DNA from 4 places in the Brevibacterium sp. NPDC056726 genome. Region 2 is predicted to be linked to each of the others. Evidence: riboswitches for the same ligand, from Rfam matches in the RefSeq annotation. Region 2 holds a riboswitch; each other region holds the start of a gene.
The links. A riboswitch is a leader RNA that binds a small molecule or an ion and turns the genes downstream of it on or off. The one in region 2 is predicted to bind thiamine pyrophosphate.

Region 1 (3,700 bases), on a different contig from region 2:
GCATCGCCTGCGCCATCGCCGGGGCGTCGTGAGCGCGGGTGACGGCGGAGGCGAGCAGCACCGCGGTGCACCCGAGCTCCATGGCCAGGGCGGCGTCCGAGGCGGTGCCGATGCCCGCGTCGAGGATGACGGGCACCTGGGCGCGGGAGACGATCGTCTCGATGTTGTGCGGGTTGAGGATGCCCAGGCCCGAACCGATCGGGGCGCCGGCGGGCATGACCGCGGCGACCCCGGCGTCCTCGAGCCGCTTCGCCAGCGCGGGATCGTCGTTCGTGTAGGCGAAGACCGTGAAGCCGTCGAGGACGAGCTCCTCGGTGGCGCGGAAGAGTTCGACGGGGTCGGGCAGGAGGGTGTCCTCGTCGGCGATGACCTCGAGTTTGACCCAGTTCGTCTCGAGCGCCTCCCGGGCCAGCTGCGCGGTGAGCACGGCATCGCGGGCGGTGTAGCACCCGGCCGTGTTCGGCAGTGAGCGGATGCCCAGCCGCTCGAGGAGCGCGAACACCGAATCCCTGGCCTCGGCGTCGAAGCGGCGGATCGCGACCGTCGTCAGCTCTGTCGCCGAGGCGGTCAGGGCGTCCTCGAGGATGCGCAGGGTGCTCGCCCCACCGGTGCCCATGACGAGGTGGGAGTCGAAGGTGACGGTGTCGATGGTCCAGCTCATGTCAGCCTCCCTGGACTGCGGTGACGATGTCGACGGTGTGGCCGTCGGTGATGGTGAAGCCGGCCCACAGCCCGCGGCGCACGACTTCACCGTCGACGGCGAGGGCCACCCCGATGCGGCCGCCGTCGACCGGGGTGCCGTCTTCGCTCAGCTGCCGTCCGGTGATGTCCTCGACGAGGGTGCGGGCGGTCGTGCCCGCGGTGATGTCCCGGCGGTCGCCGTTGAGAGTGATGGTCATGATCCCTTCCTTGCTGTCAGCAGTGGTGCACCAGGTGACTGCGGTGATGATGGCGAGTGGTCGGACTCGAACCGTTCCGGTGCCACGGCCTCGCGCGCACCGACGGGCAGCCACGCGGAGTCCGCGCCGACGACGAGATCCGCGCCGAGGCGGGCGCCGAACGGTGCGAGGAGAACCCCGTGGCGGAAGTACCCGGTGGAGACGACGAGACCGGGGTCAGTGCGACCGAGGAGAGGGAGGTCGTCGGGCGAGCCGGGCCGGGCCCGTGCCGTGATCTCCGTGATCTCACATCCGAGGAGCCCGGGCACGAGGCGTTCGGCGTCGTGGAGGAGACGGTGGACGCCCTCGGCGAGGATGCCCGCCTGGCCGTCCTCCCGGGAGGTCGCCCCGAGGACGAGCTCCCCATCGGGCCGCGGCACGACGTAGACGGGCCGACCGGCGACGAGTCCCCGGATCGTCCGGGTGAGCAGCGGGGGAGCGCCGGGATCCGAGCGGAGGCGGATGACGTCGCCGTGGACGGCCCGCAGCGGCAGCTCGGGAGCGCCGGCGATCGCATTGTGCGCCATGCCTGCGGCGAGCACGACCTGATCGGCGTGCAGCCGACGCCCCGAGGCGAGCTCGACTCCGGTCGTCCGGGCCGGGGCACCGGTCGGTGATCCCTCATCGCCGACCAGTCCCGTCACCCGGTCCTCGATGACGCGGTCGCCGAGGACGGTGAGCAGCGCGCGCGTCACCCGCCGGGGATCGATCGCATGATCGCCGGGAATGAGGACGGCCCCGCACACACCGGGGGCCAGGGCGGGTTCGAGATCGCGGGCGCGGGATCCGGTGAGCAGGTCGAGGTCGGAACCGGCCGCGGACTGGAGGGCGCTGAGTTCGCGCAGGGCCGTGAGATCCGCGCGGTCACCGGCGCAGACGAGTGTGGCGGTCGCCGTCTCCCCGAGGTCGGCCCCCGATTCCCGGGTCAGTGCCGCAGTGAAGTCCGGGTAGAGGTCGGCGGAGACGCGCATGAGCGGAAACAGCGGAGTCTGGCCCCACGCGATCTCGGCGGCAGGGGCGATCATCCCGGCCGCGGCCGCGGTGGCGCCCGCGCCCGGATGCGGATCGATGACGGTGACGGCCGCCCCGCGCCGGTGCAGCTCCCACGCCGCGGCCAGGCCGATGATCCCGGCGCCGACGACGATGACGTCCATGCGATTCTCCCTCCGGCGGCATGACCCGCATCAGGTAGGACGGTCGGCACGAAGCCCTCTCAGCCTCCCTGCGAGGCTCCCGCGAACTCCTCTACTCTAGGAGCATGGTTCCCACGATGCCAACGTCTCCCGCAGTGCAAGACCCCGTGACCGAGAACGCGGGCCACCCGGCCGACCGCGACTCCACCGGCCGGGACGCCGCGCGGACCCGTGCGCTCGCCTCCGCCCGGCTCTACCTCTGCACCGACGCCCGCACGCAGCAGGGCGACCTCGGTGAGTTCCTCGACGCCGCCTACGCCGGGGGCGTCGACATCATCCAGCTCCGCGACATGGGCCTGGAGGCCAGGGAGGAGATCGCCGCCCTCGAGATCCTCCGCGAGGCCGCCCACCGGCACGGGAAGCTCTTCTCCGTCAACGACCGCGCCGACGTCGCCCTCCTCGTCGGCGCGGACGTCTTCCATGTCGGGCAGGGCGACCTGACGAGCGCGCAGGCCCGCACGGTGCTCGGCGACGACGTCATCCTCGGCCGGTCGACGCATTCGGTCGAGCAGGCGCTCGCCGCCGCCGCCGACCCGGAGATCGACTACTTCTGCCTCGGCCCCGTGTGGGAGACCCCGACGAAGCCCGGTCGCCCGGCGGCCGGACTCGAACCGCTCGCGGCGGTGAGCGGGAGAACGGCGAAGCCGTGGTTCGCGATCGGCGGGATCTCCGCCGGTGATCGTCTCCGGTCAGTGCAGGAGACCGGGGCGACGCGCATCGTCGTCGTCCGCGCGATCACCGAGGCGCCCGACCCCGCCGAGGCGGCCGCTCGGCTGCGCGCGCAGCTGACTTCCGCTGACCCCGACACGACCACCGGCACGACCACCGGCACGACCCCGAAGGACGGCACCCTGTGACAATCCTCATCGCCGGAGCCGGCGCGACCGGCGGCGCCTTCGGCACCCGCCTCGTCGAAGCCGGACGCGACGTCACCTTCCTCGTCAGGCCCGCACGCGCCGAGGCCCTGAGAGAGAACGGTCTGCGATTCATCGCCCCAGACGAGGACCGGACGAACCCGGTGACCGTGACGACGGCGGAGGAGCTCGCGGCCGACCCGACCCCGGTCGACCTCGTCCTCGTCGCCGTCAAGGCCGGTGCCCTCGAATCGATCATCGCCGACCTCCGACCGGCCGTCGGACCCCAGACCCTCATCATCCCGTTCCTCAACGGGATGGCGCAGATCGGCCGCCTCGAGGCGGAGTTCCCCGGACAGGTGCTCGGTGGGCTCGTCAAGATCGTCGGCACGATGCGCGGAGCCGACATCGTCCAGATGACGGATCTCGCGACGATGACGATCGGCCGCCTCGGCGGGGGAGAGGTCCCACCCGCGGTCGTCGACGCGCTCGACGTCCCCGGCTTCCGGCTGCAGGTCATCGACGGCATCGACGACGCCCTGTGGGAGAAATGGGTGTTCATCGCCGCGGCCGGTGTCGTCACGTGCCTCTTCCGGGCACCGGTCGGCGCGATCATGGCCGCCGGCGGCGAACCCCACGTCGTGGGGATCATCGACGAACTCGAAGCCGTCGCCATGGCCGCCGGCCACCCGGTGTCCGCGCGGGCCAGGGCTGC
Region 2 (3,700 bases):
TATTCCACTCGGCCACGAATTGGTTCACGTCGAACACTCCTCGCATTCTCACTCGTCGTTGCACGCTCGTCCGCGCCGGCCGTCGACGTTCGGCGACCGCCGGCCCGCCCGGTTCGGACGACCGCTGACCGTCCATGTCGGACGACCGCCGGCCCGCCCGGTGCGGGAGACCGCTGACCATCCACGTCGGACGACCGCTGATCGTCCGCTTCGGGCGACCGCTGGCGCTTCGGCCCCTGTGGTCGAAGCTACCCCAAAGGATAGGCTGTTCAGATGAGCACTCCATCCACGGATCAGACAGCAAACGCGCAGGTCGCAGCCGACCTCTCCGCTTTCGTCACGGCCTCTCCCAGCTCCTATCATGCCACTGCCGCAGCGGCCGAGCGCTTCGACGCCGCCGGGTTCACCCGACTCGACGAACGTCAGCCGTGGACCCTTGAGGTCGGCCACGGGTACTACGTCATCCGCGACGGCGCGATCATCGCCTGGATGGCCCCGACAGGGCGGATTGACGCAGCGGAAGCCGATTCGACCGCGAACGGGTCGACCGCCTCGGCGGTGCCCCCGTTCCGGGTCTTCGGCTCCCACACCGATTCGCCGGCGTTCAAACTCAAGCCCGGTGACGAGTTCGTCGCCGAAGGCGTGCGCCAGTTCGGTGTCGAGATCTACGGCGGGCCGCTGCTCAACTCGTGGCTCGATCGGGAGCTCGCCCTCGCCGGGCGCCTCAGCCTCGCCGACGGCAGCGTCGTCCTCGCGCACACGCCGGCGATCGCACGCATCCCGCAGCTCGCGATCCATCTCGACCGGCAGGTCAACGAGGGCCTCACCCTCGACAAGCAGCGGCACACGACCCCGATCGTCGGTCTCGCCGACCTCGCCGAGGCCGATGTCCTCGAGATCCTCGCCGCCTCCGCCGGCGTCGACCCCGAACTCATCGTCGGCCACGACGTCTACACGATCCCCGCGCAGGAGCCCGCGCTCTTCGGCGCCGCGGACGAGTTCTTCGCCTCCCCGAGACTCGACAACCTCCTCTCCGTCCACGCCGGGGTGACCGCGATGACGTCCCTCGACGCCGAGGCGCTCGATGCGGTGGCCCTGTTCGCCGGGTTCGACCATGAGGAGGTGGGGTCGAACTCGCGCTCGGGCGCGAGCGGGCCGTTCCTCTCCGACGTCACCGAGCGGATCGTCGCCGCCCTCTTCCCCGAGGCGAACCGCAGTGACTACCTCGCCGCACTGGCCGCCTCGGTGTGCGTGTCCTCCGACGCCGGACACGCCGCCCACCCGAACTACCCCGAACGCCACGATCCGCACGTGCGTCCGCGCCTGGGTGCGGGGCCCCTGCTCAAACTCAACGCCCAGCAGCGGTATGCCACCGATGCCGTCGGCACGGCGACGTGGGCCCGCGCCTGTGCAGCCGCCGGGGTCGAGTACCAGGACTTCGTCTCGAACAACTCGGTGCCGTGCGGGTCGACGATCGGACCGCTGACGGCCACCCGCATGGGCATGACGACGGTCGATGTGGGACCGGCGCTCTACTCGATGCACTCGGCGCGGGAGATGTGCGCGATCAGCGACGTCGTCGCGCTCGGCGCGGTCGCGAAAACGTTCCTCCAGGGGGCGTGAGGCGCCGCGCCTGCGGGAGCCGACACAGGGGGCGAGCGCTTGCTCGTTCAACGCAGCGCCTCGTTCACCCCTGAGCCTCACTCACCCCTGAGTCTCACTCAACACGAAGCGTGAATATCGCGTCCCCAAAGACGCGATATTCACGCTCCGTGTTGAACGAGCGCCGGCAGATTCGCCGAGGCGGCGATATTCACGCTCGCCGTTGAACGAGCACCCCGAGGACGAGCACCGGCGCACGCCCGCAGACACCCCGTCAGCGAAGTCGCGGGAGTGCGTCCGCCGAGGCGCGATGCTGCACGCACGATGACGCAGCGAGCGGGGCGCGCACGCACAATGCGCGTGGAAGCAGGCCTGCAGGCACGATGCCGCAGGCGTCCAGCGTGCGCAGGAATCCGAGGCGAGCCCACTGGGGTACTTCCCCCAGGGCGCGTCCGCTGGGCACGTCCACCGAGGCACGTCGGCAGGAGCCCGTCCACCGGGGCACACCCACTGGGGCGCGTCCACTTGGGCACGCTGAAACTGAGGCACCAAATCGGGCGACCGCGCGTCCACCGTCTCGCGCAGTGAACACCTGCCGCGGGTGATTTTGTGGCGGCGCCCACACCGTGATAGTCGTTGTGTGACCCCACGGGGGCCTTCGGAAGAGGGCTGAGATCGAGCTGAGACCGCTCGAGACCGTTGAACCTGATCCGGTTGATACCGGCGGAGGAAGAGAGGATCGCAGATGACTGCGCCCACCCCAGAAACCACCCGTCCCACCGTTGCCCCGCGCCCGACGGCACCGGCCGAGAACTCCGCGAGCACCCCCGCGGGTTTCGCTCTCGAGCAGTACCCCACCCATTCCCTGGCCTGGGTCGAGGACCGTGAGCACGGCATCCGCGTGCCCGTCACCCGCATCGACCTCGACGACACGAACGGCCGCCCCAACGAGCCGGTCCACGTCTACCGCACCGTCGGGCCCGGCGCCGTCCCCGAACAGGGCCTGCCCCCGCACCGCGCGGAGTGGATCGCCGACCGCGACGACACCGAGGACTACGCGGCCCGCGGCCACCTCATCGAGGACGACGGGCGGGCAGCCGTCCGCCGCGGCGCACCCTCCCAGCAGTGGCAGGGGCCCGACCGGACGCCTCGGCGCGCGAAGCCCGGACGCACCGTCACGCAGATGCACTACGCCCGGCAGGGCATCATCACCCCCGAGATGCGCTACATCGCGATCCGCGAGCAGTGCGACGTCGAACTCGTCCGCTCCGAGGTCGCTGCCGGGCGCGCGATCATCCCCGCGAACATCAACCACCCCGAATCCGAGCCGATGATCATCGGCAAGGCGTTCCTCGTCAAGATCAACGCGAACATCGGCAACTCGGCGGTGACGAGCTCGATCGCCGAGGAGGTGCAGAAGCTCCAGTGGGCCGCGAAGTGGGGTGCCGACACCCTCATGGACCTCTCGACGGGCAACGACATCCACACCACCCGCGAGTGGATCATCCGCAACTCCCCCATCCCCATCGGCACCGTGCCGATCTACCAGGCGCTTGAGAAGGTCGACGGCGACGCCGAGGCGCTGACCTGGGAGATCTACCGCGACACCGTCATCGAACAGTGCGAGCAGGGCGTCGACTACATGACCGTCCACGCCGGTGTGCTGCTGCGCTACGTCCCGCTCACCGCCGACCGCGTGACCGGAATGGTCTCCCGCGGCGGGTCGATCATGGCCGGATGGTGCCTGGCCCACCATGAGGAGAACTTCCTCTACACGCACTTCGACGAGCTCTGTGAGATCTTCGCGGCCTACGATGTCGCGTTCTCCCTCGGCGACGGGCTGCGCCCCGGCTCGATCGCCGACGCCAACGACGCCGCCCAGTTCGCCGAACTCGACACCCTCGCCGAGCTGACGAAGCGGGCATGGGAGCACGACGTCCAGGTCATGGTCGAGGGCCCCGGCCACATTCCGCTCCATCTCGTGCGGGAGAACGTCGAGCGCCAGCAGGAGCTCTGCGACGGCGCCCCCTTCTACACCCTGGGTCCGCTCGTCACGGACATCGCGCCCGGCTACGACCACATCACCTCGGCGATCGGG
Region 3 (3,700 bases), on a different contig from region 2:
GAGGTCGTCGGCCTCGTCGGCGACAACGGCGCCGGCAAGTCGACGCTCATCAAGATCATCGCCGGCGTCCACTCCGCCGACGGAGGCGAGCTCATCATGGGCGGACGCCCGCAGAAGTTCTCCTCCCCGAAGGACGCACAGCGAGCCGGGGTGGCCACGGTGTTCCAGGATCTCGCACTCTGCGAGAACCTCGACGTCGTCGCCAACCTCTTCCTCGGTCACGAGCACACCCGCGGCGGCGTCCTCGACGAAGTCGCGATGGAGGCGAAGTCGTGGGAGCTGCTGCGCAGCCTGTCCGCGAAGATCCCGAGCGTGCGCGTGCCGATCGCCGCCCTGTCCGGCGGCCAGCGCCAGACGGTGGCGATCGCCCGGTCCCTCCTCGGCGAACCCTCGCTCGTCATGCTCGACGAACCGACGGCCGCCCTCGGCGTCGCCCAGACCGCCGAGGTGCTCAACCTCATCGAACGCCTCCGTGACCGTGACCTCGGGGTGCTCCTCGTCAGCCACAACATGGCCGATGTCCAGGCCGTGTGCGACCGTGTCCACGTGCTGCGGCTGGGCAAGGACGCCGGGGACTTCCCGGGAGACGAGCGCACCGACGTCCTCGTCGCCGCGATCACCGGAGCCAACGACAACGTCGTGACCCAGCGGGCCGCGCGGAGGGGTGAGCGCCGATGACCCGCAATTCCCTCATCACCGACGAGCGGATCTCCGACGAGGGGCTCGTGCGGACGTTCGTCCGCCGGATCCGGGAAGGCCAGCTCGGGTCGTTCCCCGTCATCCTCGCCCTCGTCGTCATCGTCATCGTCTTCCAGTCGGCGAACAGCAACTTCCTCTCACCGGCGAATCTCGTCAACCTCTCCACCCAGGTCGCCTACCTGGCGATCCTCGCACTCGGGATCAACCTCATCCTCCTCCTCGGCGAGATCGACCTCTCGCTCGCCCAGCTCGGCGGTCTCGCCGCCTCGGTGCTCGGTGTCCTCGTCGTCCGGCAGGGGGTCCCGCCGGTGATCGCGGTGACGATCATCCTCCTGCTCGGCCTCGTCATCGGGGCGATCCAGGGCTGGTTCTTCGCCGTCGTCGGGATTCCCGCGTTCGTCGTCACCCTTGCCGGTCTGCTCGCGTTCACGGGGCTCACGCTCACGGTGCTCGGCACCCAGAAGAACCTCTCGATGGCCGATACGTTCGTCTTCGACTTCGCCAGCTACTACTTCCCGGCGTTCTGGGCCTACGTCTTCGGGGCGATCGCCGTCATCGGCTTCGCCGCCGGCATCATCCATTCGAAGCTGCGTCGGCACTCCGCAGGCCTCGACAGCCCGAGCTGGACGGCCGTCATCGTGCGCATCGTCGTCCTCGCGGCGATCGTCTTCGGCTTCCTCATCCTCGTCAACCAGGACTTCGGACTCGCGCTGCCGTTCTTCCTCATGATGGTCATCGCGATCATCATCGACCTCGTGCTGCGCAAGACCCGCTACGGACGCTCGATCTACGCCGTCGGCGGCAAGGTCGAAGCCGCCCGGCGCGCCGGCATCCGGGTGACGTGGGTGCGCATCAGCGTGTTCATGACCGCCGGGGTCCTCGCCGCCCTCTTCGGCTTCGTCAAGGCCGGAGTGACGACGAACGCCGGGTCGACGCTCGTGGGCACCCAGGACCTCCTCAACGCGATCGCCGCGGCCGTCATCGGCGGCACCTCCCTCTTCGGCGGGCGGGGGTCGGCGTGGGCCGCGGTCCTCGGGGCGTTCGTCGTCGGCGCGATCAACAACGGTCTCTACCTCATCGGCTTCAACTCCGATATGCAGCAGATCATCACCGCCCTCGTCCTCCTCACCGCCGTCGTCATCGACGCCGTCAGCCGGCGCGGACAGCGGTACGTCGGCAGGGGGTGAGGTCTGCTCCACCAGCGCCGAGGCGGGGGCGAGGTCAGGGGGTGACCCCACCTCACCCCCGCCTCGGCGATTTTGGTACAGTCATGGGCAATGACATGGGGTGCCCGGCGGCAGTCGCGCCGGGCTGAGAGGACACCCATCGAACCTGATCTGGGCCATGCTAGCGAAGGGATCGTCATGACTGACATCGATCTGTCGTCGGCGCACGCACGTCTGCGCGCGGCGAATCCGCTCATCCAATGCATCACGAACACGGTCGTGCAGCAGTTCAGCGCGAACGTGCTGCTCGCCGTCGGTGCGTCCCCGGCGATGCTCGACCATGAAGCCGACGCCGCACAGTTCGCGCACCTCGCCGGCGGTCTGCTCGTCAACTTCGGAACCGCGACGAACCAGCAGTTCCTCGCCGCCGACGCCGCGATCGGAGCCGTCACCGCGGACTCGACTCCGTGGGTGCTCGACCCGGTGAGCATCGGCGCAGTCGACCACCGCACCACCCGCATCCGCCGGGCCGCCGCCGATCGCCCGACCGCGATCCGCGGCAACGCCTCGGAGATCGCGGCCCTGGCAGGAGCCGGGGCCGGCGGGCGCGGCGTCGAATCCACCGACGAGGTCGACGCCGTCCTCCCCGCGGCGGCCGAGCTCGCACGGACCAGTGGGGCGATCGTCGCCGTCTCGGGCAGACGCGACGCGATCGTCGCCCACATCGACGGCGTCGATCACATCGCCCGTGTCGACGGGGGCCATGAGTTCATGCCGCTCGTCATCGGCACCGGGTGCTCGCTCGGTGCCGTGACCTCCGCCTACCTCGCCGCCGTGCCGCCGGCCGGTTCGAGTTCCGGTGCGGGGCCGGCCGGACTCGCGGCGTTCGAACAGTTCACCGCCGTCGTCGCCGCCCACGCCCACTTCGCCGTCGCCGGCGAAGCCGCAGCGGCCGGTGCCGCCGGACCGGGCAGCTATGCCGAACACTTCCTCGACGCCCTCTACACCACCGACGATGCGCGCATCGGTCAGGCACGGGTCGAAGTGACGAGAGCATGAGCGCGACGAGTGAGCGCCTGGCCGGCGTCGACGCCCGCCTCTACCTCGTCACCGATTCCGCCCAGAGCCGGGAGGCCGGACGCACCGTCGCCGAGACCGTGCTCGCGGCCGTGCGCGGGGGAGTCGGCATGGTCCAGGTCCGCGACAAGGACATCGACGACACCGAGTTCCTGACCCTGACCAGGGAGGTCATTGCCGCCGTCGCCGAGGCGGTGGCGGGTACGGACCGCCGCGTGCCCGTTGTCCTCAACGACCGGGTCGCCGTCACCCGGCACCTCCTCGATGAGGGCGCCGACGTCCACATCCATGTCGGACAGACCGACACTCCCGTCGCCGAGGTGCGCGACCTCGTCGGACCCGACCCGCTCATCGGTCTCTCCGCCGCCAGCGACGCCGAGTTCGCCGCCGCCCGGGCTGCCGGCGCCGTCGACCTCGTCGGGATCGGGCCCGTCTTCGACACGACGACGAAGACCGACGCACCGGCCGGGATCGGTCCCGACCGCCTCGGCGAACTCACGGCCGAGGCGGGTCTGCCGGCGGTGGCGATCGGCGGCATCGATGCCAGCCGGGTCCCGCAGCTGCGCGGCCGCGGACTGCTCGGCTTCTGCGTCGTCTCGGCGATCTGCCGGGCTGCCGACCCGGAACGGGCGGCCCGGGAGCTGCTCACCGCGTACGGCGACGGGACCGCGCCGGGTGCCGGCGAGGACGGGGGAGCGGCATGAGCACGCGGCCACCGATCACCCTGTCGATCGCCGGCACCGACCCCTCGGGCGGGG
Region 4 (3,700 bases), on a different contig from region 2:
TATGTCAATGCCATCCCCGTCCGCGTCGGAGAGGCCGGCGATGTCGAGGAGATCGGCCTCCTGCTGCGCCGCCTCGACGACGGCACCCTGGGTCGCGAGGTCGTCGGCGGACGCATCCGCTACCACGAGAGCATCCGCCAGGCCCTGCTCCGGCATGCCGAGAACGACCTCGGCCCGATGGCGCTGCCCGTCGTCCCGCCGGCCATCGCCCCGTTCCACATCGCCGAGTACTTCCCCACCGAGGGCACCTCGCTCCTCCACGACCCGCGCCAGCACGCGATCTCGATGTGCTTCGTCATGGAGGTCCGCGGCGAATGCACCCCGCGCGCCGATGCGCTCAGCCTCGACTGGCTCACCCCCACCGAGGCGCTGCGCTCCGACATCGTCGCCGAGCTCTCCCACGGCCAGGAGCACATCATCCGCTCAGCCCTGAGCTACCTCGGCTTCGCCGTCTGACGCACCCCTCCCCCTGGCGCAGGCCGTGAGCACGCGCCGAGGCCGTGGGCACGCGCCGCACGCGAGAGGAATCCGTCCGCCTCGCGGTCTTCTACACGTTGTAGAAAACACTTGGGTACACTGAGGGCGACGAGGACGGCACACGGTTTTCGGGGCCGTCGTCCCCGTCAGGGTTGGTCAGGCCCCGATGGAAGGACTGCCATGACTGCTGACTCCCGCTCGTCCGCCGCGAACCCGGCCGAGGCCCGCCCGACCGACACCCGCGCCTCCGATTCCGGACTCACCGACAACCTCGGCGTCCTCGTCGGCTTCGACGGATCCGAGCTCGCAGCCCTTGCCCTGCGCTACGGTGCCGCCGAGGCGCTGCACCGAGACGTTCCCCTCACCGTCGTCACGGCCTTCACGATGCCCCTGATGATCTACCCGAACATGGCCTCGATCCCGTCCGAACCCGAGGACGAAGCCGCGATGCGGGCAGCGGAGAAGACCCTCGCCGAGGCGGCCGAACTCCTCGCCGATCATCCCGGACCGGTGACGTACGCCGTCGAATCCGGTGACGCCGCCGGTGTGCTCGTCAACCTCAGCGCCAACGCCGATGTCATCATCGTCGGGGCGCGTGGACGCGGCGGCTTCATGGGCCGCATGCTCGGGTCGGTCTCGACCGCGCTGCCGCCGCACGCCCACTGCCCGACGATCGTCGTCCCCCGCCATTCGGCGCACCGCGGGGACACGACCGGCCCGGTAGTCGTCGCCGTCGACGGGTCCGAGGGCGCGCGGATCGCGATGTTCACCGCCGCCGAGGCGGCCGCTTCGCGCAACGCCGACCTCGAGATCGTCACGGTGCTGCCGGCCGGGGAGGAATGGCTCTACTGGTACCCGGAGCTCGAACTCGGCGGTGACGTCGCCGACCGCCGGCAGCAGCAGATCGAAGCCGAACTCGACAAGGACGCCGAAGAGCTGCGCAGTCAGTTCCCCGGGCTCCAGGTGTCCACCTCGGCGCTCATCGGCGATGCCACCGCGCTGCTGTCCGCGGCGACGAAGACCGCGCAGCTCACCGTCCTCGGCACCCGGGGCCGCGGGGCCGTGAAGTCCGCGCTGCTCGGATCGGTCTCCCGCGGGGTCCTCCACCATGCCGAGGGTCCGGTCATGGTCGTTCCGGCCTGAGTCCCGTTCGCACCAGATCCCCGGCCCCGCGGACGTGCGGTGCCGGGGATCGTCAGGTGTTGTACAGTGGAGCGCACACGACAGGGGAGCGCCGCCAAGGGCGCTGAGAGTGCAGATGACGCTGCAGACCCTCGAACCTGATGCGGCTAGCACCGCCGAAGGAAGTCGAGACTCTTCTACCCCTCCTTGAGACACGAGGAGGCGCTATGCCGAACACGACCACGCCCGGTTCCCGCTCGACGACGGCACCGGCATTCACCCAGGCCCCGCCGACGAAGAAGTGGCGGGTCGTCGACTACGTCGTCACCGCGGTCCTCGGCATCGCCGTGGGCCTGATCTTCTGGGTGCTCGCCGCCAGCTGGAAGGGCATCGAGCTCGCCTTCCAGGCCTTCCCGCCCTCGATCGGCCTCATCGCCGGCCTCTGGGTGCTCGCCGGTCCGCTCGCCGGGGCGATCATCCGCAAACCCGGAGCCGCGCTGCTGTGCGAACTCCTCGCCGCCGCCGTCGAAGGCGTCCTCGGCTCCCACTTCGGGGCGACCGTGCTGCTGTCGGGCTTCCTCCAGGGCCTCGGCGCCGAACTCGTCTTCGCCGCCTTCGGCTACCGGAAGTTCACCCTGTGGGTGACCGCGCTGTCCGGACTCGTCGCCGCGACCTTCATGGCCGTGAGCGAGAACATCCTCTACAACGCCGAATGGCAGTTCGACTTCCAGCTCGCCTACGCGGTGTGCGCGATGATCTCCGGCGTCGTCATCTCCGGCATCGGCGCCTGGTACGCCTACCGCGCGATCGCGAAGACCGGGGCGCTGAGCTCCTTCGCCTCCGGCCGCGTGCGCTGATGGGCCTGCCGATCCGCGCCCACGGATACTCGTGGCGGCACGCCGATCGGGACAGCCTCGCCGTCGGCCCCGTCGACCTCGACATCGCCCCAGGTGAGAAGGTTCTCCTCTTGGGGCCGTCGGGGGCGGGTAAGTCGACGCTCCTCCATGCGATCGCCGGGGTCCTTCCCACTGAGGCCGGGGAGTCAGCCGGTGATCTCCTCGTCGGCGACGCCCCACCCGACCCCCGCCGAGGCGTCACCGGGCTCGTCCTCCAGGACCCCGATTCGCAGGTGATCTTCTCCCGCATCGGTGACGATGTCGCGTTCGGAATGGAGAACCTCGGTCTGCCCGCCGAGGTGGTCGACGCGCGGATCGACGCCTCCCTGGCCGCCATGGGCCTCGACCTTCCCCAGTCCCACCCGACGGCGGCGCTGTCCGGGGGCCAGAAGCAGCGCCTCGCGCTCGCCGGGATCCACGCGATGGCACCCGAGGTGATCGTCCTCGACGAGCCGACGGCCAACATCGACCCCGCCTCGGCGAGGGCGGTCCGCGATGCCGTCCTCACGGTCCAGGAGTCCACTGCGGCGACGATGATCGTCGTCGAGCACCGGGTGAGCCTGTGGAGCGACGAGGTCGACACCGTCATCGTCCTCGGCCGCACAGGCGTCGTCGCCCACGGCACCCCGGACGAGGTCTTCGGTGACCCCGCACTCGCCGAGGTGCTCAGGACCACCGGGATCTGGCTGCCCGAATCCGGGTCCCGCACCGCCCCCGACCGCTGGACGATGCCGGGCAGAACTGGAGCGCAGGACCGACTCGGGTCCCCCGTGCTCGTCGGCGAGCGCCTGGGCGTCGCCCGGCCGCGGGCAGCCGTGCCCGCAGCGACCGATCTCGACCTCGAGGTGCGGGCGGGTGAGGCGCTCGGCATCGTCGGCGCCAACGGGGCCGGGAAGTCGACGACAGCGCTGACCCTGGCCGGCCTCATCCCCGAGTTCTCCGGTGAGGTGCGCGCAGCGGGGCCGCTTGCCGCCGGGGCGAAGGAGGCGCGGCCGTACACCTGGCCCTCGAAGTTCCTCGCCCCGCGCATCGGCATGGTCTTCCAGGAACCCGAGCATCAGTTCCTCAAACCCAGCGTCGCCGAGGAGCTCGCCCTCGGTCCGCGACTGGCCGGCTGGTCGGCGGCCGAGGTCGACGCTCGGGTGACCGACCTGCTGGAGACGCTGGGACTGTCCGACATCGCCGAGGCCCACCCGCAGGGTCTC

Region 1: another riboswitch for thiamine pyrophosphate. It lies ahead of thiO (glycine oxidase ThiO); the one in region 2 lies ahead of thiC (phosphomethylpyrimidine synthase ThiC).
Region 3: another riboswitch for thiamine pyrophosphate. It lies ahead of thiM (hydroxyethylthiazole kinase); the one in region 2 lies ahead of thiC (phosphomethylpyrimidine synthase ThiC).
Region 4: another riboswitch for thiamine pyrophosphate. It lies ahead of ACFQ91_RS07990 (ECF transporter S component); the one in region 2 lies ahead of thiC (phosphomethylpyrimidine synthase ThiC).

The regions. Positions count from the first base shown of each region.
Region 1 covers NZ_JBHTYZ010000002.1:315,360-319,059, forward strand. The annotation lists gene ACFQ91_RS04920 (thiazole synthase) at 1-661, opposite strand, end outside; gene thiS (sulfur carrier protein ThiS) at 663-899, opposite strand; gene thiO (glycine oxidase ThiO) at 896-2,092, opposite strand; TPP riboswitch at 2,083-2,185, opposite strand; gene thiE (thiamine phosphate synthase) at 2,209-2,988, shown strand; gene ACFQ91_RS04940 (ketopantoate reductase family protein) at 2,985-3,700, shown strand, end outside.
Region 2 covers NZ_JBHTYZ010000006.1:162,013-165,712, forward strand. The annotation lists gene ACFQ91_RS13775 (DUF1684 domain-containing protein) at 1-28, opposite strand, end outside; gene ACFQ91_RS13780 (M18 family aminopeptidase) at 274-1,623, shown strand; TPP riboswitch at 2,241-2,351, shown strand; gene thiC (phosphomethylpyrimidine synthase ThiC) at 2,348-3,700, shown strand, end outside.
Region 3 covers NZ_JBHTYZ010000001.1:93,035-96,734, reverse strand. The annotation lists gene ACFQ91_RS00450 (ATP-binding cassette domain-containing protein) at 1-678, shown strand, start outside; gene ACFQ91_RS00445 (sugar ABC transporter permease) at 675-1,886, shown strand; TPP riboswitch at 1,973-2,076, shown strand; gene thiM (hydroxyethylthiazole kinase) at 2,064-2,924, shown strand; gene thiE (thiamine phosphate synthase) at 2,921-3,646, shown strand; gene thiD (bifunctional hydroxymethylpyrimidine kinase/phosphomethylpyrimidine kinase) at 3,643-3,700, shown strand, end outside.
Region 4 covers NZ_JBHTYZ010000003.1:371,028-374,727, reverse strand. The annotation lists gene ACFQ91_RS08000 (DUF4916 domain-containing protein) at 1-456, shown strand, start outside; gene ACFQ91_RS07995 (universal stress protein) at 658-1,620, shown strand; TPP riboswitch at 1,693-1,801, shown strand; gene ACFQ91_RS07990 (ECF transporter S component) at 1,827-2,456, shown strand; gene ACFQ91_RS07985 (ABC transporter ATP-binding protein) at 2,456-3,700, shown strand, end outside.